Regions from separate parts of the Ancylobacter novellus DSM 506 genome, predicted to be linked through region 2. Evidence: predicted binding sites of a transcription regulator. Region 2 holds the regulator's gene; each other region holds the start of a gene.
The links. The regulator PhoB, encoded in region 2, activates phosphate uptake and scavenging genes when phosphate is short. The targets are predictions, from matches to a motif close to TGTCATNNANCTGTCAT.
Positions count from the first base shown of each region.

Region 1: a site for PhoB is predicted at 2,384-2,400, ahead of pstS (phosphate ABC transporter substrate-binding protein PstS). Genes of this name have one in related genera too.
Region 3: a site for PhoB is predicted at 3,502-3,518, ahead of phnC (phosphonate ABC transporter ATP-binding protein). Genes of this name have one in related genera too.
Region 4: a site for PhoB is predicted at 2,141-2,157, ahead of SNOV_RS10560 (esterase-like activity of phytase family protein). Genes of this name have one in related genera too.

Region 1 covers NC_014217.1:1,323,159-1,329,076, reverse strand. The annotation lists gene arsB (ACR3 family arsenite efflux transporter) at 1-275, opposite strand, end outside; gene SNOV_RS06395 (metalloregulator ArsR/SmtB family transcription factor) at 408-1,280, opposite strand; gene pstS (phosphate ABC transporter substrate-binding protein PstS) at 1,300-2,319, opposite strand; gene SNOV_RS06385 (DEAD/DEAH box helicase) at 2,552-4,411, opposite strand; gene SNOV_RS06380 (UbiX family flavin prenyltransferase) at 4,761-5,378, opposite strand; gene SNOV_RS06375 (UbiD family decarboxylase) at 5,398-5,918, opposite strand, start outside.
Region 2 covers NC_014217.1:4,272,972-4,278,889, reverse strand. The annotation lists gene SNOV_RS20140 (SDR family oxidoreductase) at 1-574, shown strand, start outside; gene SNOV_RS20135 (bifunctional transcriptional activator/DNA repair enzyme AdaA) at 822-1,901, shown strand; gene phoB (phosphate regulon transcriptional regulator PhoB) at 2,148-2,849, opposite strand; gene phoU (phosphate signaling complex protein PhoU) at 2,875-3,588, opposite strand; gene pstB (phosphate ABC transporter ATP-binding protein PstB) at 3,614-4,435, opposite strand; gene pstA (phosphate ABC transporter permease PstA) at 4,444-5,277, opposite strand; gene pstC (phosphate ABC transporter permease subunit PstC) at 5,292-5,918, opposite strand, start outside.
Region 3 covers NC_014217.1:662,217-668,134, reverse strand. The annotation lists gene SNOV_RS03175 (ABC transporter ATP-binding protein/permease) at 1-323, opposite strand, end outside; gene phnE (phosphonate ABC transporter, permease protein PhnE) at 590-1,411, opposite strand; gene phnD (phosphonate ABC transporter substrate-binding protein) at 1,556-2,557, opposite strand; gene phnC (phosphonate ABC transporter ATP-binding protein) at 2,573-3,430, opposite strand; gene SNOV_RS03155 (DUF6790 family protein) at 3,753-4,214, shown strand; gene SNOV_RS03150 (alpha/beta hydrolase) at 4,211-5,092, opposite strand; gene SNOV_RS24000 (hypothetical protein) at 5,153-5,918, opposite strand, start outside.
Region 4 covers NC_014217.1:2,213,376-2,219,293, forward strand. The annotation lists gene SNOV_RS10560 (esterase-like activity of phytase family protein) at 1-2,077, opposite strand, end outside; gene SNOV_RS10565 (TRAP transporter substrate-binding protein) at 2,349-3,488, shown strand; gene SNOV_RS10570 (TRAP transporter small permease subunit) at 3,650-4,276, shown strand; gene SNOV_RS10575 (TRAP transporter large permease) at 4,276-5,604, shown strand; gene SNOV_RS10580 (ATP-binding protein) at 5,677-5,918, opposite strand, start outside.

The DNA of each region.
Region 1 (5,918 bases), 1.8 Mb from region 2:
GCGGCCATGGAGAACGGCTTCACCGCCCAGTTGATGAACAGGGTGACGCCGATCCCGCGCCAATGCCGGGTGACCTCTCCCAGCGCGGCGAAATCGATCCGGAGCAGCATGGGCACGATCATCAGCCAGATCAGCACCGCGACCGGCAGATTGACTCTGGCGATCTCCGCCGCGCCGATGGCATGGAACACGCCCGGCAGAACATGACCGAGGGCGATGCCGACGACGATGCAGAGGGCGACCCAGACGGTCAGGTAGCGTTCGAAGGTTGACATGCTTGCTCCTAGGCGGCCGCCACGCGGTGGCCATCGGCGTCCACGACCAGCTCGCCGTCTTCCTTGCGGAACAGGCCGCGCTGCGCATCGGGGAGGATGTCCAGCACAGAACGATGATCGCTGGTCAGTGCCTCACGCCGCGCGGGCGGCGACGGTCATTTCGGTTGCGCCTTCCATGACGCCGATGTCGCCGAGTCTTCTTTTGAGGGCGGCAAGGTCCAGCGTCTCGATCGGCAGGTTCACGAAGGCCGACATGCGCGCCGCGATCTGCCGGTACGTGCTCTGGAAGGCTGCGCGAAGTTCGGCCTCGTTGTTGCCCGCAGCCGCCGGATCGGGCAGTCCCCAATGGGCCGTAAGAGGGTGTCCCGGGAAATTCGGGCAGCTTTCGCCAGCGGCCGAATCGCAAACGGTAATGACGAAGTCCATCGGCTCGACGGCGCCGTCGGCAAACTCGTCCCAGCTCTTCGAGCGAAGATCGTCGGTCGTGTAGCCGAGGGTGCGGAGTAGATCGATCACCAGCGGATGCGGCGCGCCGCGCGGCTGGCTACCGGCCGAATAGGCGTGGAAGCGGCCACGCCCCTCTCTGTTCAGGATCGCCTCCGCCATGATCGACCGGGCTGAATTATGCGAGCAGACCAGGAGGACGTTGTAGGTACGCGCCACCGGTTCGCTCGGCCGCAGCCGCGGAAAGGCGAGTTCCTCCGCTGCCGGAACCGGCAATTCCGAGATCAGCAACGACAGAATGGAGGCCGTGCGGCCCGTGCTGGCCGCATAAATGATGGAACGGCCTTCGCGACGGGAAGTGACGAGACCTGCGCGTTCCAGCTGGGCGAGGTGCGTCGACATGGTGTTGTGCGGCACGGCCAGCAGACGCGCGATGTCCCCCGCCGCGAGGCCGTAGGGCGCGTAGCGCAGCAGCAGGCGGAATGCATCGAGACGGGTAGGCTGGGCAAGCGCGTCGAAAACCTCGACCGCATCGTCGGACAGCAGGCGCTTCACATCCATCGTGCGCTAGGTCTCCGCTTCAGCTGCCGCTCTTGAACGCCGTGGCCCAGTACTCCTTCACCTGCCGCACCAGCGGCTCCGGAACCGGGACATAGCCGAGTTTCGATGCATATTCACTGCCTTCGCCAAGTGCAAAGGCAAAGAATGCGAAGGCGGTCCGGCTGCGGTCGGGGCTGACGGGAGCCCTGTACATGAGGGCGAAGGTAGTAGCCGCGATCGGATAGGCATCCGGCGCGGGGGAGTCGTTGATCGTGGCATAGAAATCGCGCGTCTGCTTCCAGTCCACGCTCAGCGCCGCGGCCTGGAACGAGGCTGCGCTCGGAGCGATGAAGTTCCCTGCACGGTTCTGGACCAGACCGTAGGCCAGCTTCGCTTGGGTGACATAGGTGAACTCGACGTAGCCAATCGAGTTCTCTACGCGCTGGACTTCGAGCGCCACGCCCTCATTGCCCCGTGCCCCGCTGCCGACCGGCCAGGCGACGGAATTTCCTTCGCCGAGTGTCTCCTTCCACTCCTGGCTGGCTTTCGAAAGATACGAGACCCAGTTGAAGGTGGTGCCGGACCCGTCCGAACGGTGGATTACCGCGATCAGGCTATCGGGAAGCGGAAGGTCCGGGTTGAGCGCCTTGAGCGCGGGATCGGACCACTTTGTGATCTTCCCCATGTAGATGTCGGCCAGCACGGCTCCGGTGAACCGCATGGTGCCGGGTTTGACGCCCGGGATGTTGAAGACCGGCACCACGCCGCCGAAGACGATTGGAAACTGGCCAAGCCCCAGACGCTGCAGTTCTTCGGGCTTCAGCGGCTTGTCCGAAGCCCCGAAATCTACCGCCTTGTCGCGGATGCGGTTCACGCCCGCCGACGAGCCGACCGACTGGTAGCCCACGATGGTGCCATGTGCCTGGCGGTAGGCCTGGGCCCACTGCCAGATGATCGGGTAGGCGAAAGTCGATCCCGCCCCGCTCAACTCGTCCGCATGTGCGGGACTGGCCAGTGTCATGAGGGCGGTGGCTGCCAAGGCGAGGAGAGAGCGGCGCATGGGGTTCTCCCTGATTTATAATTCAATCCGTCGAGATTCATCGACACGATTATAAAAATGATGCACGACATATCAATGACGCAAGCCATAATGTCTTTATGTCGAGAATTATCGACGTTTTTTTGAGCGAGAGGATAGCGAAGCACGTAAAGGCCGTTCCGGATGCGCTGCGGCAAGGCGCCTACGTCCTCGGATAACCATGGCGGTGCTGGGCGGGCTCGGCAATCTCCCGTCAGAAGCGTCGCGTCGACTTTCCTCTTGGTCTTCCCTCGAACGCGTTCGAACGCCGGCTTTTCCGCTGGCCTTCGCTTTTGCCCTGATCCGATGGCTTGCCCTCGCGCGGCTTCTCGAACGCGCCCTTGCCGTGCTCCGCTCTGCCATCGGCCGATTTCCCAGGCGCGGGACCATTGCGAAACTTCTTGCCGCGGGAGGGCTTCTCGGATGGCGGCAGGCCGCGCATCGGCTTCCCGCGGGCGGGACGCGCCGAATGGCCCTCCGGCGGACCGGGCAACCGCTCGATGATTACGTCGTCACCGTCCGCCTTGCTGGCCACCTTGCCGAAGCGGTCAGCGGCGGCGAGGCTAACCTCGAAGGCCGTTTCCTCATCGAATATGCGGATGACACCGATATCCTTTCGGGTCACGTTCCCGCGCCGGCAGATCAGCGGTAGCAGCCATTTCGGATCGGCATTCTTGCGGCGCCCGACATTGAGGCGGAACCAGACACTGCCGGCTCCCGATGCTCCGCCGAAATCCCGACCGGCAGCAAGGTCGCGCGCGGCACGCGGCTCCCCCGGATCGGCGACCTCCTCCGGGGCCGGCAAGCCGGCCCGATAGAGGCGAACCAGCGCGGCGGCCAGATGCTCAGGCGAATGCGCAGCGAGCAGCGCAAGGCCGGCGCTGGCATCCTCTTCATTCGGCTCATCGGCGACCAGGGGGTCGCGCAGCATACGTTCGTGGTCGAGCTTGCGGATGTCCTCGGAGGTCGGCGGGCCCGACCATGAGGGCTTGATGCCCAACGCCCGCATCAGATCTTCCGTCCGGCGCCGACGAAACGGCGGCACCAGCAGCACGCTAACGCCCTTGCGGCCTGCCCGGCCAGTGCGGCCGCTGCGGTGCTGCAGGCTTTCGGCATCGTTCGGGAGGTCGGCATGGATGACGAGGCCGAGGTTCGGCAGGTCGATGCCACGCGCCGCGACATCCGTGGCGACACAGACCCGCGCCCGCCCGTCCCGCAATGCCTGCAAGGCGTGGTTGCGCTCGTTCTGGCTCAGTTCACCGGATAGCGCCACCGCGGAGAACTGCCGCTCCTGAAGCATGGCGTGCATACGCCGCACGGCTTCCCGCGTGTTGCAAAACACGATGGCACTCGGAGTGTCGTAATAGCGCAGCACGTTGACCACGGCATGCTCGACCTCGGTCGGCGCGACGCGCATCGTGCGGTACTCGATGTCGGCGTGACCCCCTTCAGCGCTTGCCACCTCGATCCGCAGCGCGTCGCGCTGATAGCGCCTGGCAAGCGTGGTGATGCCACGCGCCATGGTCGCGGAGAACAGCAGGCTGCGCCGCTCCGGCGGGGTGGCGTCAAGTATGAACTCGAGATCTTCGCGAAAGCCGAGGTCGAGCATCTCGTCGGCTTCGTCGAGCACGGCGACGCGCAGCGCGGAGAGGTCGAGGCGGCCTCGTTCCAGATGATCGCGCAGGCGGCCGGGCGTGCCGACGACCACATGGGCGCCTTGGTTCAGCAGCCGCTGCTCCTGGCGCGGATCCATGCCGCCGACGCAGGAGACGATGCGGGCTCCGGTCGCCGCGTAGAGCCAGGCGAACTCGCGCTGGACCTGCAGCGCCAATTCGCGCGTCGGGGCCACCACCAGCGCCTGCGGCACGGTCGCGGCCGCAAATCTCTCCGAGACGCCCAGCAGCGTCTCGGCCATGGCGAGGCCATAGGCGACTGTCTTGCCGGAACCGGTCTGGGCAGACACCAGGAGGTCGCGACCTGACGCCTCGGGCGCCAGCACGGCAAGCTGCACCGGCGTTGGGTTGTCGTAATCCCGGGCGGCCAGGGACCGGGCGAGCGCCGGATTCGTCGTCATGAAGGGCACGGCTGTTTCCGCCTATCTCGCGGTGTCGTCAGGCGTCGAAGGCGAGCCGTCGGAAAGTATGTGGAGCGCCTTCTTACTAGGCTGGGAGTCCAGATGCCACAGCCGTCCGGGTGCGCTTCCAAGGCGCATCGCGTCGTTCTCGTAAAGCTGCGGGCCAAGGATTGCCCACGGCAGAGGCTCGTCCCGATGCGATTGGGGGATGTCTGTTATTTCAATCAACCCCTGATCTTGCATCGACCCGAGCACTTCCAATTCACTGCACAATCACTGCGCCATCCTGGGTCTCGACAATGGGTGTTCGCGCCTGCGAGCGAGCGGTAGTTCGCCCCGGCCGCCGAAGCTATTGGCCGGGCGTCGCCGGGGCCGCTTCTTGCGCCGGTACGCCGTCCTCCTCGCCCCAGCGGGGAAATGCCTTGAGGTCGAGATCGAACAGATCGAGCACCCGGCCGATCGTGTGGGTCACCATGTCGTCCAGCGACTGCGGGCGCGCATAGAAGGCCGGGACCGGCGGCGCGATGACGCCGCCCATCTCGGTGATCGCCAGCATGCTCTTCAGATGCCCGGCATGAAGCGGCGTCTCGCGCAGCATCAGCACGAGCCGGCGGCGCTCCTTCAGGCAGACGTCGGCCGCGCGGCTGATGAGGCCGGAGGTCACGCCATGGGCGATGTCGCTCATGCTGCGCACCGAGCAGGGCGCCACGATCATCCCCATGGTGCGGAACGAGCCGCTGGAGATCGGCGCGGCGATGTCGCTCGGCGAATAGACCACATCGGCGAGGCTGCGCAGCTCCTCGGACGACATCTCGGTCTCATAGGCGCGCGTCATCTCGCCCGCCTTCGAAACGACGAGATGGCTCTCGATCTCGAGCTGTCGCAGCGCCCTCAGCAGCCGTACGCCGTAGACGATGCCGGTAGCGCCGGTGATGCCCACCACCATGCGCCTGGGTACGCTCCCCATTGTCAGGCTCCCAGCGCCGTCATGCCGACGTCGAGCCTACATGCCGCGGATCGAAATTGGACACGGCCGCCGGCTTGGCCTCGAAGGCGAACGGCCGGTCGGACAGCGTGTAGCGATACCACGGCGCGTCGTTCATGCGGCCGAGCTTGTGGCGCAGGCCGCCGAAGGCGCCATAGATGAGCTTGTAGGGCTGGCCGTGGAAATGCTTAAGGATGTCGAGCCAGGCGCGGGGTTCCGCGCCGATGAAGGCCTCCATCTCCCGCGCGATCTGGTCCTCGCTCATCGGCACGAGGTCCGCCGGCGGGTCGCCGAGATCGGTCACCGCGCTCTTGATGAACTCGTCCGGGTTCCAACCGGCCCCCATGGGCTTGGTGCAGTCCATGCCGATCTTCGAGGCGACGCCGGGCTCGGCGCATTTCGGGTCCACCGTCATGGTGTTGCAGTCCTTGATGATGACGGTGTCGCGGTCGGGCATGTAGCGGAACGCCATGGCGGCGAGCACCGCCTGGTCGTCCCAGATGTCGACGTCGTCATTGAACA
Region 2 (5,918 bases):
GCGCTCGAAGGACTATGCGCAGGCGCTGGTGGCGCTGGCGGTCGAGCGCTACGGTCGGCTCGACGTCGCCTTCAACAATGCCGGCATTCTCGGCGAGGGCGGCGACAGCACCGGCGTCTCCGCCGAGGGCTGGAACGAGGCGCTGGCGATCAACTTGACCGGCGCCTTCTTCGGCGCCCAGCAGCAGATCGCGCAGATGCTTAAGGATGGCGGCGGCTCGGTGATCTTCACCTCGACCTTCGTCGGCTACACGCTCGCCTTCCCCGGCACGGCCGCCTATGCCGCCTCCAAGTCCGGGCTGATCGGGCTGACGCAGGCGCTCGCTGCCGAATACGGGCCGCAGGGCGTGCGGGTGAACGCGGTGCTGCCGGGCGCCATCGACACGCCGATGTTCCGCGAGCGCAGCCCCGACGCGGCGAGCCAGGCCACTCTCGCCGGCATGCACGCGCTGAAGCGCGTCGGCGCGCCGGAGGAGATCGCGCGCTCCGTGCTCTATCTCGCCTCGGACGACGCGTCCTTCGTGTCGGGCACCGCGCATCTGGTCGATGGCGGCCTGTCGATCACCCGCAGCTGAGACGGCTGGCGCGATAGCCTTCCAACACGGACAACCTCATCCTGAGGTGCCCCGCCTCTTGGCGGGGCCTCGAAGGATGCTCGTCCGGGTGCGCGATAGCGAGCATCCTTCGAGGCTCGCTTGCGCTCGCACCTCAGGATGAGGGTGCTTTGTGGGCGGGCCTCCGAACGCCGATAGCCGTCCCGCGCAAAACAATAACCGCCCGATTTGCGGCGGCGGCGCCGGGTGGGCGTGATAGTTTCCGGGCATGTTCTTCGACCTGCCCGATCACTCCACGCTCTACCAGGCCCTGCTCGACCGCGACGAGGCCTATGAGGGGCGCGCCTATGTCTGCGTCGCCTCGACCGGCGTGTTCTGCCGGCTGACCTGCCCGGCGAGGAAACCGCTCGCCGCGAACTGCACCTTCCACGCCACCATCGGCGCCTGCATCGAGGCGGGCTTCCGGCCCTGCAAGCGCTGCCATCCCTTGCAGCCGGCGGCCAGCGCCGACCCGACGATCGGCCGGCTGCTGGCGGCGCTCGATGCCCGCCCGCATTATCGCTGGGGCGAGGACGACATCGCCCGCATGGGGCTCGACCTCTCCACCGTGCGCCGCGCCTTCAAGCGACAATACGGCATGACCTTCCTGGAGATGGCGCGGCACCGGCGGCTGCGCGAAGGCTTCGAGACGCTGTCGGAGGGCGGCACGGTGATCGCCGCGCAGCAGGATGCCGGATTCCAGTCGGCAAGCGCCTTCCGGGCGGCCTTCGCGCGGGTGATCGGCTGCGCGCCGGGCGAGCTTTCCACCAAGGGCATGCTGCTGGCGGACTGGATCGGCACGCCGCTCGGCGACATGATCGCGATCAGCAGTGCCTCGCATCTGCATCTGCTGGAATTCGTCGAGCGCAAGGCGTTGCCCACCGAGGTCGCGCGGCTGCGGGCGCGCGCCAAGGGCGATCTCGGCATCGGCAGCTACGCCCCGACCGAGCAGATACGCGCCGAGCTGGCGGATTTCTTTGCCGGCAAATCAGCTCAGTTCCGCACGCCGCTGGCGCTCGACGGCAGCGCCTTCACCCGCGCGGTCTGGGCCGAATTGCAGCAGATACCGGCGGGCGACACCCGCTCCTATGGCGAGATCGCCCGGCGCATCGGCCAGCCCTCGGCGGTCAGGGCGGTGGCGCGGGCCAACGGCGCCAACCAGCTCGCCCTGATCATCCCCTGCCACCGCGTCATCGGCGCCGACGGCGCGCTCACCGGCTATGGCGGCGGCCTCTGGCGCAAGCAGCGGCTGCTGGAGATCGAGCAGCAATATCGGGAGAACGGGGGCGGGGTGGCGGCGGCGGGCTGATCCTGCGCCGAACCCTTCCACTTTCCCTCATCCCCGGGTCAAGCCCGGGGATGAGGGTGGGGTTAGTCGTCATCCCGGCCGGAGGCGGCTTCGCCAACGCGACGTCATGGCCGGACTTGATCCGGCCATCCACGTCTTTCCGCCTGCACCCGGTCCCAAGGCGTGGATGCCCGGCACAAGGCCGGGCATGACGGCGCGCTAGGGTATGGCGGCCCATACACTGTCGCAGGGAGGGCGGAGCGCCCCTCAATGCGCGCGGGCGAACATCTCGTTGAACGAGTAGCCGGAGCCGCGCACGGTGCGGATCGGGTCGGGCTGGCGCGGGCGGTTGAGCGCCTTGCGCAGGCGGCCGACATGCACGTCGACCGTGCGCTCGTCGATATAGACGTCCTGGCCCCACACGCCGTCGAGCAGTTGCTCGCGCGAATAGACCCGGCCCGGCGACTGCATGAGGAATTCCAAGAGCCGGAATTCGGTCGGCCCGAGATGCAGTTCGCGCCCGGCGCGGTGCACCCGCTTGGTCTCGCGGTCGAGCTCGATGTCGCCGGCGCGCAGCAGCGTCGAGATGTGCTCGGGCTTGGCCCGGCGCAGCAGCGCGCGCACCCGCGCCACCAGTTCGGGCACCGAGAAGGGCTTCACCACATAGTCGTCGGCGCCGGTGGCGAGGCCGCGCACGCGCTCGGTCTCCTCGCCGCGGGCGGTGAGCATGAGGATCGGCATGCGCTCGGTCTCGGGCCGGGCCCGCAGCCGCCGGCACAATTCGATGCCGGAGAGGCCGGGCAGCATCCAGTCGAGGATCAGGAGGTCCGGCACGCTCTCGCGCAGCCGGGTCTCCGCCTCGTCGCCGCGGCCGACGCTGTCGACCGCATAGCCTTCGGATTCGAGGTTGTAGCGCAGGAGGAGGGTGAGGGGCTCCTCATCCTCCACGATCAGAATGTTGGTCGGCATCGTCGCGTTCCCGCTCGTTCGCGGCTCAGGCCAGGAACGCCACGCTGGTCAGGCTGCTGGTGTCCTGCTTGGGCCGTTCCTCGGTGAGGAGCTGCCCGGTGACGAGATAGTGCACGGTCTCGGCGATGTTGGTGGCATGGTCGCCGATGCGCTCGATGTTCTTGGCGCAGAACAGGAGATGCGTGCACAGCGAGATGTTGCGCGGGTCCTCCATCATGTAGGTGAGGAGCTCGCGGAACAGCGAGGTGTAGAGCACGTCGACCTCGCCGTCGCGCTGCCAGACTTCCAGCGCCTTGGCCTCGTCGCGGCTGGCATAGGAATCCAGTACCATCTTCAGCTGCTCGAGCACGATGCCCGACATGTGCTCGACGCCGCGCACCAGCTTCTGCGGGTGGAACTCGCCGGTCAGCGCCAGCACGCGCTTGGCGGTGTTCTTGGCGAGGTCGCCGATGCGCTCGAGGTCGTTGGCGATGCGCATGGCGGCGACGATCTCGCGCAGGTCGCCGGCGAGCGGCTGGCGGCGGGCGATGGTGAGCACCGCCTTCTCCTCGATCTCCCGCTGCAGCAGGTCGATCGGGCCGTCGAGCACGATCACCTTCTGGGCCAGCTCGGCGTCGCGCTTGACCAGCGCCTGGACGGAGTCGGCGACGAGACGCTCGGACTGCCCGCCCATCTCGACCACGCGGCGGCCGATTTCCTTGAGGTCGGTGTCGAACGACGAGACGATATGTTCGGTCATGGGTCTGGCCTCTCTCGTCGCCGGCTCAGCCGAAGCGGCCGGTGATGTAGTCGCGGGTGCGGGCTTCGCGGGGATTGGTGAAGATCTCGTTGGAGGGACCCGCCTCGATCAGCTCCCCGAGATAGAAGAAGGAGGTGATGTCGGCGCAGCGGGCCGCTTGCTGCATGTTGTGGGTCACGATGACGATGGTGAATTCCTGCTTCAGCTCGTCGATCAGGTCCTCGATCTTCGAGGTCGAGATCGGGTCGAGCGCCGAGGTCGGCTCGTCGAGCAGGATCACTTCCGGGCGCACCGCGATGGTGCGGGCGATGCACAGGCGCTGCTGCTGGCCGCCGGACATGCCGAGCGCCGAGGTGTGCAGGCGGTCCTTGGTCTCTTCCCAGATGGCGGCCTTGCGCAGGCACCACTCGACGCGCTCGTCCATCGCCGCCTTGCCGAGGCTCTCGTGCAGCTTCACGCCGAAGGCGATGTTGTCGTAGATCGACATCGGGAACGGTGTCGGCTTCTGGAACACCATGCCGATGCGCGAGCGCACGACGGTGGAGTCGAGCTGCTTGCCGAGCAGGTCCTGGCCGTCGAACAGGATCCTCCCTTCCGCGCGCTGGCCCGGATAGAGCTGGTACATGCGGTTGAAGACGCGCAACAGCGTGGACTTGCCGCAGCCCGAGGGCCCGATCATCGCGGTGACGCGCTTCTCGGGGATCTCGAAGTTGATGTTCTTCAGCGCGTGGTTGTCGCCGTAATAGAAGTTGAGCTTCTCGACCTTGAGCTTGGGATCGGCCGACGGCGCGGTGGCGCGGTTGACGGCGGAAGCGATGTCGATCGACGTTTCAGGTGCGAAGTTCATGGTCCGTCTCACTTCATCTTCGCCAGGACGAGGCGGGAAAGGATGTTCAGGGTCAGCACCCCGACTGTGATGATCAGCGCGCCCGCCCAGGCGAGCGCGACCCAGTCCTCGAACGGGCTGGCGGCGTACTGGTAGATGGCGATCGGCAGGCTGGCCATCGGCGCGTCCAGGCTGATCGACCAGCCATTATTGCCGAGCGAGGTGAACAGCAGCGGCGCGGTCTCGCCGGCGGCGCGGGCGAGCGCCAGCAGGATGCCGGTGACGATGCCGGCGCGGGCGGCGCGCCAGGTCACGAAGGTCACCACCTTCCACTGCGGCGCGCCGAGCGCGAAGGCCGCCTCGCGCAGGCCGATCGGCACCAGGTTCAGCATGTCCTCGGTCGTGCGCACCACCACCGGGATGATGATGATGGCGAGCGCGATGGCGCCGGCCCAGCCGGAGAAGCCGCCGAAGGGAATGACGAGAAGCTGGTAGACGAACAGGCCAATGAGGATCGACGGGGCGGAGAGCAGCACGTCGTTGACGAAGCGCACCGCGTTGCCGATGTGCGTGCCACGCCCGTTCTCGGCCAGGAAGGTGCCGCAGAGCAGGCCGACCGGCGTGCCGATGATGAGCGCCACGACGATCTGGATCAGCGAGCCGACAATGGCGTTCAGGAGACCACCGCCGGCGCCGGGCGGAGCGGTGATCTTGGTGAACACGTGCGGACCGAGCGCCGGCAGGCCGCGCGAGAGCAGGGTCCACAGGATCCAGGCGAGGAAGACGATCGACAGCGCGGCGAAGCCGGTGGAGATCGCCTTGACGGCGTAGTCGGTGGCGCGGCGGCGGGCGAGCGATGCCATGGTTCTAACTTCCCTCAGCCCTTGGACCGCACCAGCATGCGCGAGAGCGCAAGCACGATGAAGGATATGACGAACAGGATGAAGCCGAGCTGGAGCAGCGCCTGCAGCTTCAGCGAGCCGATCGAGGCCTCGGGGAACTCGTTGGCGATGGTGGAGGCGATGGTGGCGCCCGGCGCGAACAGCGAGGCCGACATGCGCGTGGCGTTGCCGATGACGAAGGTCACGGCCATGGTCTCGCCCAGTGCGCGGCCGAGGCCGAGCATGACGGCGCCGACCATGGCGGTGCGGCCATAGGGCACCGAGACGTTGCGGTAGACCTCGTAGGTGGTGGCGCCCACGCCGTAGGCGGATTCCTTCAGCATCGACGGCACCGATTCCAGCACCTCGACGAACATGGCGGTGATAAAGGGCAGGATCATCAGCGCCAGGATCAGGCCGGCGGTGAGCATGCCCGCGCCCAGCGGCGGGCCCTGGAACAGCGCGCCGATCAGCGGGATCGGGCCGAGCCATTCGATCAGCGGCGGCTGCACATAGGCGGCGATCAGCGGCACGACGACGAAGAAGCCCCACATGCCGTAGATGATGGAGGGCACGGCCGCGAGCAGCTGGACGGCGACGCCGATCGGCCGGCGCAGCGGGCC
Region 3 (5,918 bases), 1.2 Mb from region 2:
AGGTATTTCTCCGTCATCCAGGTACGCCAGCGTATCTCCAGCCACTGCCGTAGATAGACCTGATACACCGCGACGGCGATGGCGCAGGCGGCGATGCCGGCGAAGACCCAGAGCTGATGGGTGAAGGCCGCATAGTCCTTGTTCTGGATGGCGTCGTAGAACACGGCGTTCCAACTGTTGATCAGCACGGTCGCATAGACCCAGCCGACCTCCATCGCCACCACCGCCGCCAGGAGCGCGAGCCCCCTCCATCGGTCCTCGCCACGGAAATAGGGGATGGAAAGCCGCCAGACATCGGCGATGAGGGTGACGATGGTGCGCAAGGAAGCCTCTCCGGAAGGCGGGACAGTGCGGCGGAGCATACGCCGCGCCAGGCTCGCCGGACGGTTTCCGGCAGATTAATCTTTGGAGAGGTTGGAGGCCGTTATCGCAGTGGCGCTGAGCGAGCGTGAGCCGCCACAGGGAACGTCATGGCCGGACTTGATCCGGCCATCCATGTCTTGGGCTTCAAGTTGGATCTCCGGGTCAAGCCCGGGGATGACGGCGGGCGCGTGGGCAGGGCGACGCGGATGCCGGTTCGCGACTCGCTTCAGATGAAGCGCTTGCGGACGCGCTGGCTCGCCATGTCGAGCACGGAAACCGTGACGATGACGATGATCAGGATCGCGGAAGCCTGCGAATACTGGAAGCTGCGCATCGTGTCGTTGAAGGTGAGCCCGATGCCGCCGCCGCCGACGATGCCGAGCACGGTCGCGGAGCGGACATTGGATTCGAAGCGGTAGAGCGCATAGGAGATCCACAGTGGCAGCACCTGCGGCAGCACGCCGTAGATGATCTCCTGCAGCCAGGTGCCGCCGGTGCCACGAATGCCTTCCACCGGCGCCGGGTCGATCGCCTCCACGGCTTCGGAGAACAGCTTCGCCACGATGCCGGTCGTGTGGACGAACAACGCGAGCACGCCGGCGAAGGGGCCGAGGCCGACCGCGGCAATGAAGATCAGCGCGAAGACCAGTTCGTTGATGGCGCGGCAGGCGTCCATCAGTCGGCGTACCGGAAAGACGATCCATGCCGGCGCGACATTGTCGGCGGACAGGATGCCGAGCGGGATGCCGGCGATGACGGCGAGCAGCGTACCCCAGATGGCGATGGCCAGCGTCTCGACCATGTCCTTGGCGTAGAGGTCCCAATAGGTGAAGTCGGGCCTCAGGAAATCGGCGCCGAGCGTGGCCATGTTGCCGGCGTCGCGCACCAGCTGCCCCGGATTCATCTCGGCCTCGTGCCAGGCATAGACCAGCACCACCACGGCCAGGGCAGCCAGCGCGAGGCGCACCAGGCGGGTGGCAAGCGGTGTCACGGGTGGCGGCGGCATGGTGCTCGTCGCGGCGCGGTGGACGGCATCGGTGGCGAACATGGAAGCCTCGCGGTTCGGCATTGCGGGCGACGGACGAGGTCGTGCCCGCGTCGTCTCGGCAGGCTCCCGGAGCCGCCGCGAGGGGCCGCTCCGGGATGCGTTCGGTCAGGCGAACGAGCGGCCCCAGCGGGCCGCCCATGGCAATCACATGCTCGGAACCTTCTTCATCTGCTCGTCGAGCGCGGCGAGCTTGGCATCGATTTCCTTGAGCTGCTTGGCCTTCTCGTCGGCCGAGAGCTTGTCGCTGGCCTCGACCTTCAGGCGGGTCTTGAACAGCTCGAGCTGGCGGATCGGGTAGAGCTGGGCGTTGGACGAGGGAACGAAGGTGCCCCAGCCGTCCGAGGTCTTGGCCAGGATCGCGCGCTGGCGGGCGACTTCCTCATCCGAGCCGAGGCGGCCATAGGTGAGGAAGAAGGTGTAGATCTTGGCCTTCATGTCAGCCGGCAGGTCAGTGCGCCACACCAGCGGGTCGGACGGGATGAGCGGCGAACGCCACACTTCCTTGAGCTTGGCGGCCTCGGCCGGGCGGACGTCCTTCAGACGGTCCATCGACTCGGTGTTGTTGGTGGCGATGTCGACCTGCTTGTTGGCGACCGCGAGGGCGTTGCCCTCATGGTTGGAGACTACGACGCGCTTGTAGCACTTGTTCGGGTCGACCTTGTTCAGCGCGAACACATAGTAGCTCGGCACGAGGTTGCCGGAGGTCGAGTTCGGATCGCCATTGCCGAAGGTCAGGCCCTTCGAGCAGTCGACCACGTCCTTGAGATTGTTGACGGCGTTGTTGTCGGCATTGGTGATGATGAGCGAGTAGTAGCCCTTGGTGCCGTCCGGCTTGGTCGTCTGGACGAAGATCTCGCCGCCGGCGCGGTCGACCGCTTCCATGGCCGACTTGTTGCCGTACCAGGCAAGGTCGACCTTCTTGAAGCGCATGCCCTCGATGACGCCGGCATAGTCCTGCGCGAAGAAGGCCTTCACCGGCACGCCAACGGCCTTTTCGAGGTCCTTCAGCATCGGCTCGAAGCTCTTGGCGAGGCCGGCCGAGGACTCGGTCGAGATGATGCCGAAGTTCAGCTCCTTGACTTCCTGCGCCGCCAGCGGGGCGGTCAGGCCAGCCAGCACGAGGCCGGCCGCGAGAATGCGCTTCATGGTCTTCGCTCCTGTCTAGGATACGGTCTGGGACGAGGGGATTTCCGCGGGCGCGCCCGTCCCGGGCGGCACGGTCACGGCAAACTGGCTCGGCAGGATCAGCTCCTCGGCGCTGGCGCCGTAGAGCTCAGTGAGGAAGGCGGCGTTGATCTGCGCGGCCGGGCCGTCGAACACCACGCGGCCGGCATTCATCGCGATCACGCGGTCGAAATAGGCGGTGGCGTAGTCCACCTGATGCAGCGAGACCACGAGGGCGATGCCGTGGTCGCGGCTCATCGTCACCAGCGTGTCCATCACCCGCTTGGCCGACTTGGGGTCGAGCGAGGCGATGGGCTCGTCGGCGAGCACGAGGCGGGCGCCCTGCACCAGCGCGCGGGCGATGGCGACGCGCTGCTGCTGGCCGCCGGAAAGCTCGCGGGCACGCTTGGCGGCATGCTGGGCGATGCCGACCTCGGCGAGCGCGGCATAGGCGGTACGGCGTTCGTCGGAATTGAACAGGCCGAGTGTTCCGCGCAGGGCGCTCATCCGCCCGAGCGCGCCAACCAGCACGTTGGTCATGACCGAGAGACGCCCGGCCAGGGCGAACTGCTGGAAGACGAGGCCGATATTGCGCCGCGCCGCACGCGCCTCGGCGGCGAGCTTGCCGCCTTCCTGCACCCTGAGGCCGTACGCCTGCACCGCGCCGGTGCCGCGGCCCTGCGCATCCGCGAGGATCAGGCCGGAGGCGAGACGGATCAGCGTGGACTTGCCGGAGCCCGAGGCGCCGATCAGCGCCACGCGCTCGCCCTCCCGGATCGTGAGCGAGACATTGTCCACGGCGCGCATGGCACCATAGGTCTTGGTCACGCGGTCGAGTTGAAGCGCTGCCGCCATCGGATCTCCCGCCGGCCATTGAAGGACCGGCTTGGGGTAACGGCGCGGCATGACGGGTGGATGAAGCTCAGATTACAATTCGATGACGTGTGGAGCGCAGACGGCGCATCGCTTTGGCGGGGGACGCGGCGAAACCACCGACACCGCTCCGGCACGCATCGGGTTTACCCAGCGATTTCAATGATGCCCGACGACCCCGATCCGACCCGCATCGTCACAATTGCAGGGGACGGTATCATCGCCCCGGCGACAGCCTCGTTGACTTCGCCGGTTCTCGCTCGCCACTCTGGCGGCGGGAACGGGAGAAGGGGTACAGGCGGCGATGTATTACGCGATCATAGTGCTGACGATGGTGGTAGCACCGCTCATCAGCATCGGTGCCGAGCTCGCCACCACCACGGGCCTCGGCGGCTTCCTAGTCGTCACCACCAAATGGTTCGCCTTCTGGGCGGTGGGCGTGCGCCTCCTGCTCGCCGGCGTCTCGCAGATCCTGCGCCCCGGCTTCACCGCCAAGGGCATACTCGGCGTCGACGATCCGCGTTCCCATGTGCTGGTGCAGGAACTCGGCTTCGCCAACAGCGCGATCGGCCTCGCCGGCCTGCTGTCGATCGTCTTCTCGATCTGGGCGCTGCCGGTCGCCTTCATTGGCGGCCTGTTCCTCGGCCTTGCCGGTATCAACCACATGATGCGCCCGGAGCGGAACCTGCGTGAGACCGTGGCGATGATCTCGGACCTGTGGGGCGCGGCCATCCTGCTGGCGGTCTTCGTGCTCAGCCTGTTCTAGGGCGCGAGCCTCTCGCGCAGCCAGGCGGCGGCGCGGGCGCTGCCGGCCCGGCCATCGGCAAGCCGCGACCACAGCATCCAGGCGTGGATCATGCGCGGCCACACCTCCAGCATGACCGGCACCTCGGCCGCGCCGAGCGCACGGGCGATGCCTACCGCATCGTCGAGCAGCGTCTCGCTGGAGCCGACCTGCACCAATGTCGGCGGCAGGCCGGACAGGTCGGCGAAGAGCGGCGAGACGGCGGGATCGGCGGCATCGCGACCGGCAAGGAAGGCTTGCGCGAGGCCGACCAGATAGTCGCGGCTGATCAGCGGATCGACCTCGGCCTTGAGGTCGAGCGAGGCGCCGCTCATCGTCAGGTCGGTCCAAGGCGACACGAGCCATGCGGCGGCCGGCAGCGCCTCCCCCTGTTGACGTAAGGCGAGCAACGTGGCGAGCGTCAGGTTGCCGCCGGCGCTGTCGCCGCCGATGGCGATGGACTGCGGGGCATAGCCCTCACCGCGCAGGAACCGCCAGGACGCGAGTGCATCCTCCAGCGCGGCGGGATAGGGATGCTCCGGCGAAAGCCGGTAGGCGACGGCGAGGGTGCGGATGCCGGCGAGTTTGCCGATGGTGCCGACCATGCCGCGATGGCTGGCGATCGAGCCGGCGCAATAGCCGCCGCCATGGAAATAGAGCAGCACCTTCTGCCCGTCGCTACCCGGCGCCAGCGACCATTCCGCCGGAACGGTGCCGATGTCGAAGGGCGTGAAGGCGATGTCCGCCGGCGGCAGATCGACCGCGCAAATCTCGTCCATCCGCTCGCGCCGCTCCGCCCATGAGGTCGGGCGCGGCTTGGCAGTGAAGAGTTTCTTCAGTTCGTCGATGTCACTGGTCATGGCAAGCCCCCACGCGCAGCCTAAAGGCCCGCCCTGCGAGGGTCCATGCGGGAACGCCGCTTAGCGCGACCTGAACCCGACATATCCGCCCTCGCCGTCGTACAGCACGTCGAAGCCGTTCAGCAGGTGAAAGCTGGTGTTGACGAACACCCGGTCCGGCGTCACCCGCAGATGGATGGTGCTCGGGGCCAGCGGGGAGCCGTCGTCGACTGAGAAGCTGTAGAGCGGGAAGACGCTCGCGCCCTCGCCGACGCTGATCGCCACCTGCGTGCCGGGCGGCAGCGTCCCCTCCGCTCCCTGCGCCTGCGCGGCCGGCACGGTCATGAACATGACCGACACGCCGGTATCGACCAGCACCGTGCCGCAGGCCGGCGGTGCGGCGCCGTTCAGCGAGATGCAGGCCGGCGTCGGCTGCCAATCGGCACCGTCCGGCCGGCGCGCCAGCTTCAGATAGCGGAAGCCGCCGGTGTTGGCAGGGGTGAGCCCGACATGCACGCCTTCGGGCGAGAGGATATACCCCTGTCGGCGCGGTCCCTCGCCGCCGGTGATACGCAGCAGCGGGTTCTTATCCGGCGTGCTCTGGCTCTGCTTGTCCGCCTCGCGGGCGAAGCCGACGCCGACCATGGCGATGTTGTGCGGGCTCGTGGTCGGCGTGCAGTCGCGGGCATAGTCGAGGCACTGCACCTCGGTGACGGCGAGCACCGGCATGGGCCCGGTCTCGACCGACGCGCCCTCGCGGCCGACCAGCGCGACGGGGACCACCACCCACTGGCCGAGCATCACCCGGCCGGAGCTCGTATAGGTCAGCTTTGCCGGCCCCTGCGAC
Region 4 (5,918 bases), 2.1 Mb from region 2:
GCGCCTTCAGCAGCGGCAGCAGGTCCTTGACCTCGGTCTTGGCCAATACTGGCGGCTGCACCTCGCTGCCGAGCGTCGCCGGGGTCATGCCCTTGAGCGAGACATAGGCGAGCTTCTTCAGCTTGGCTTCCGGCCCGATCAGGCTGTCGCGCTCGATGACGATGAAGCCGTCCTTGTAAGGGGTGATCTCGGACAGGCCGACCCAGCCCTTCTCCGTCTTGTCGAGCGGGTAGCGCACATAGCCCCAGCTCTTGTCGGACGGCTTGTAGGCGAGGATCTTGGCGAAGCCCTTCGGGTCGTCCTTCCATTCGCGCTGCACGGCGATCCACACGGTCTCATCGGCGCCAGAGCCGGTCACCGCGACTCCCTCGAAGCCGAAGCGGGTCGCCTGGGCCGCGAGCGCTTCCGGCAGCGCGATCTCCTGCGCGATGGAGCCGTCGGCGTTCACCTGCAGCAGCAGGTTCTGCGTCGCGTTCTCCTTCTTCTCGACGGCGCCTTCCGACACCGCCCAGAAGCCGCCCTCGGGCCGCACCGCGATGCCCTCGAGGTCGAGGCCCGTGGCCGGCTTGCCGTCCTTGGTGAGCACGGTCGCGGCGGTGATCTTGGCCGGGGTGGCGGTGGCGTCGACGGTCAGGATGCGGCCCTGGCTGTAGGCGCTGTCGGTCACCGCATAGAGCTTGCCCGCCTCCTTGGGATCGGCGGCAAAGCCCGAGAGCGCCGACCACCAGATCGGCAGGCCGTCCGGACCGTTCGCCGACTCGATGGTCGGATAGGCCGGCTTGGCGCCGGGCTGGCGCTGGTAGATGGTGACAATACCGCCGATGCCGCCATCCTCGCGCAGGTCGGTTTCCGCTGCAGTGACAAAGAGATCGCGGCCGGGGATGGCGATCAGCCCCTCCGGCCCGATGCCACCCGGCAGCACCTGCAGGAACTCGGGAGCCTCGCTGCCACCCTTGTCGCGGTAGACGAAGACGATCGAGCCGCGCTCGGAAGCGACGAAGATCAGGCGATCATTGCCGAAGGTCGCGACTTCCGCGCCCTCCATCTCGATGCCCTTCTTGTTGCGCTTGTCGGGATAATGGCCGAGGCGCACGGCGATGTGCTCCGGCGCCGGGCCGGATTCGAACAGCGCCTTGCCGGTCTTGTCGAAGATGGTGAAGCCGCGCGAGCCGCCCTTCCAGTCGCCTTCATTGGCGGTGACGAAGCGGTTGTCGTCGATCCACTGCACGGTATCGGGCTCGCGCGGAACCGCCTTCATCGAGCCGGACAGGTCGATGACGCGGTCCTTCTTGGTGTCGATGTGGTCGAGGTCGACGGTGCCGGCCGGGAAGTTCGCCGTCACCTTGCCGGTGGGCAGGTCGATGATGACGATGTGGTTGTTCTCCTGCAGCGTGACGACCGCTTCGTTGCGGGAGTTGATGTCGAGATATTCCGGCTCCGGGTCGGTCGGCGCCACGGCGGCGAGGCCGGTCAGGTCGACCACCTTCTTGGAATCGTCGACGACGCGGCCATTCTTCACCTCGAAATAGGTGAAGTTGCCGGGCGGCATCTGCGGGATGACGCCGTCATTCACGTCCTCGTCGCGCTCATTCTCGATGGCGACGCCGAGATAGCTGCCGTCCGGGCTCTTGGCGATCGAATCGGGCTGCCCGCCGAGGTCGACCTTGTCCTCGACCTTCTTCGAGGCGAGGTCGACCACCGCCAGGTGGCCCGACGGCTTGGACTTCTTCTCGGAGGTGACGACGCCGACATAGGCCTTGCCACCGATCACCACGGTGGTGGTCGGCTCGCCGTCGAGGGCGACGGTGCCCGCGGGCTTGGGCGCGGCCGGATCGGTGATGTCGATGAAGCCGATGCGCTTGCCGGGGCTGTCGCTGTAGATCAGCGTCTTGCCGTCCTCGGTGAAGGTGATGATCTCCGACACCGTCTCCTTGGCCGGATCGGCGCCGGCCGGCAGGTTGTCAATCACGTTAAAGGTGGCAATGCGGTTGAATGCGGAATTCGTCGTCTGAGCCGAGGCGGTGACGGCAAGGCCGAGAACGGCCGCCGACACGCCGGCGAGAAGAATTTTGCGCATGGAATTGATCCCCGTCAGAGGGCGGGTCAAACGCCCGCCCTGACGCCGTTCAATTCCCTGCGAATGACAGCCGGATGACGAAATCACCGCGGAACGGCGCGAATTCGGCGCAACGTTCGACTTTGGTAGGAGCCGTTTTACCGTAAAGCCGAGAATTTGGGCTTGCACTTGCCGTTTGGGCATCGTCTCCTTGCGATATCGGGACAAGGCGCACCAAGCGCCGCCCGGCGGGCACGCGCCCGCACAGGAAACGCCACAGGAGGAACCGCCCATGACCGAAACGTCAGGGAAGAGCACGGACGCGCATCACGACGTCCGCACCAGCCGCCGCCGCTTCATTGCCACCGCCGCGGCCGTTGCCGGCGCAACCGCCGTTGCCGCGCCCGCCGTGCATGCGCAGGCGCCGATCAAGCTGAAATTCCAGTCGACCTGGCCGAACAAGGACATCTTCCACGAGTTCGCCGGCGACTACGTCAAGCGCGTCAACGCCATGACCGGCGGGCGCGTCGAACTCGAGCTGCTGCCCGCCGGCTCGGTGGTGCCCGCCTTCCAAATGGCCGACGCGGTATCGTCGGGCATTCTCGACGGCGGCCATGGCGTCGCCGCCTACTGGTACGGCAAGAACAAGGCCTTCTCGCTGTTCGGCACCGCCCCGGCCTTCGGCTGGGACGCCGACGAGCTTCTCGGCTGGATCCGCTATGGCGGTGGCCAGGAGCTCTATGACGACCTCATCACCAACGTGCTGAAGCTCAATCTCGTCGGCATGCTCTACGGGCCGATGCCGACCCAGCCGCTCGGCTGGTTCAAGAAGGAGATCACCAGCGCGGACGACTTCAAGGGGCTGAAGTACCGCACGGTCGGTCTCGGCGCGGACCTGAACAAGGAGCTCGGCGCGGCCGTCACCATCATCGCCGGCGGCGAGATCGTGCCCGCCATCGACCGCGGCCTGCTGGACGGCGCCGAGTTCAACAACCCGTCCTCCGACCTCGTGCTCGGCTTCCCGGACGTCTCGAAGATCTACATGCTCCAGAGCTACCATCAGGCGCTGGAGTGCTTCGAGATCCTGTTCAACAAGAACAAGTTCCAGGGCCTGCCGCAGGACGTGCAGGCGATCCTCAAGTCGGCCGCCGATGCCTCCTCCTCCGACATGATGTGGAAGGCGCAGGACCGCTACTCGAAGGATCTCGAGGCCATCAAGGCGCGCGGCGTGAAGGTGCTGCCCACCCCGAAGCCGGTCCTCGACGCTCAGCTGGCGGCCTGGGACAAGGTGATCGCCAACCTGTCCGCCGACCCGTTCTTCAAGAAGGTGATCGACAGCCAGAAGGCCTGGGCGCAGCGCGTCGTCGGCTTCCGCCTCCAGTACGAGGCGGATTCGAAGACCGCCTACGACCATTTCTTCGGCAAGGCGTGATCGCAGCCTGACAAGCGTCATCCCGGACGGCCGCAAGGCCGATCCGGGATCGTCGGCCGCATCGTTCTGTATCCGGTACATGATCCCGGCTCTGCGCGGGCCTGTCACCCGCTCCGGCCGGGATGACGTGTCTTATAGACCCTCTTCCGAGGCTATTTCCCATGCAATCCGTCCTGCTCGGCGTAGACCGGCTGAACGCCTTCATTGGCAAGCTATTCGCCTGGTGCATCGTCATCCTCACGCTGGCCATCAGCTATGAGGTCTTCCGGCGCTACGTGCTCCACGACCCGACCACCTGGGCCTATGACGTCAGCCTGATGCTGTACGGCGCCCTGTTCATGATGGCCGGGGCCTACACGCTCTCGCGCAACGGCCATGTGCGCGGCGACTTCATCTACCGCAAATGGGCGCCGGCGACGCAGGCCAAGGTCGACCTGGTTCTCTACTTCCTGTTCTACTTCCCCGGCATCCTGGCGCTGATCTATTCCGGCTGGAACTATTTCTATCTCTCCTACCTGCTCAACGAGCATTCCTCCTTCAGCCCGGAAGGCCCGGTGATCTGGCCGTTCAAGGCGCTGATCCCCATCACCGGCGTGATGATGCTCCTGCAGGGCGTGGTCGAAGTGGTGCGCTGTGTCATCTGCATCCGCACCGGTGACTGGCCGCAGCGCCTGCACGACGTGGAGGAGATGGAGAAGATCATCCTCGATGAGGCCGCCAGCAAGGACAATCCGGAAGAGGTGCTCAATGTGATCGAGCGCGACTCCACCACCCGAGGGTCTCTGTGATGTTTCTTTCCGATCCCGCCCTCGGCATCCTGATGCTGGTGCTGTTCCTTGTCTTCCTGATGCTCGGATTCCCGATCGCCTTCACGCTGATGGCGCTCGGTGTCGGCTTCGGCTACTTCACGCAAGGCGACAGCATCTTCCAGCTTTTCGTGCAGCGCACCTATTCGGTGATGTCGAACGACGTGTTGATCTCGATCCCGCTGTTCCTGTTCATGGGCTACGTGATCGAGCGCGCCAACATCCTCGATCGGCTGTTCCGCTCCATCCAGCTCGCCGCCGGCTGGCTGCCCGGCTCGCTCGCCGTGGCGACGCTCATCACCTGCGCGCTATTCGCCACCGCCACCGGCATCGTCGGCGCGGTGGTCACGCTGATGGGCCTGCTCGCCTTCCCGGCCATGCTGCGTGCCGGCTACGATACCCGCATCGCCTCGGGCGTGGTCTGCGCCGGCGGCTGCCTGGGCATCCTCATTCCACCCAGCGTGATGCTCATCCTCTACGGCGCCACCGCCGGCGTCTCGGTGGTGAAGCTTTACGCCGCCGCCTTCATCCCGGGCCTCGCTTTGGCGGGCATGTACATTCTCTACGTCATCGTCCGGGTGATGATGAATCCCTCGCTCGCCCCCAAGCTGCCGGCCGAGGAACGCAACGTCCCTGCCCTCACCATCATCTTAGCGCTGCTGACCTCCTTCTTCCCGCTGGTGACTCTGATCGTCGCGGTGCTGGGCTGTATCATCTTCGGCCTCGCCACCCCCTCGGAGGCGGCCGCCATCGGCGCCCTGGGCGCGGTGCTACTGGCGCTGGCCTATCGCTCATTCAGCCTCGACAAGATGAAGGACTCGGTGTTCCTCACCGCCCGCGCCTCGGCGATGGTGTGCTGGCTGTTCGTCGGCTCGGCGGTGTTCTCCGCCGTCTTCGCCCTGCTCGGCGGACAGCGGGTGGTCGAAGAGTTCATCATGGGGCTGAACCTCGGCCCGGTCGGCTTCCTGATCCTGACCCAGATCATCATCTTCGTGCTGGGCTGGCCGCTGGAATGGACGGAGATCATCGTCATCTTCCTGCCGATCTTCCTGCCGCTGCTCGACCATTTCGGCATCGACCCGATCTTCTTCGGGGTGCTGGTGGCGCTGAACCTGCAGACCTCGTTCCTGTCGCCACCCGTGGCGATGGCGCCATTCTACTTGAAAGGCGTGGCACCGAAGCACGTCTCCATCGACGAGATATTCTCCGGCGTGATGCCCTTCATCTTCATCGTCGTCTTCGCGATGATACTGCTCTACACATGGCCAGGTTTCGCGCTCTGGCTGCCGAGCTACCTCTACGGCGGCTGACCGCGCACAGCGCCACGACAAACGCAAACGGGCCCGAAAGGGCCCGTTCTGCTTTGTGGCGGATGGGAATGATCAGGCGGTGAGCGCCTTGGGATCGCCCGGCGCGGTCTTCCAGCCGAGCGCGGGGAAGCGCACCACGCGCCGCCCGCGGAAATCGGCCTCGCAGACGAGGTGCCCGCGCTCCTCCATATAAGTCAGCAGCCAGCGCCCGCGCGAGGGCGAGCGGCTGCCATAGGCGCGCGCCAGTGCCTCGTCGGCCGGGGAAGGCGCGCCCTCCATGCCGGCGCGGGCGAGCAACAGGAACACGCCCTGCA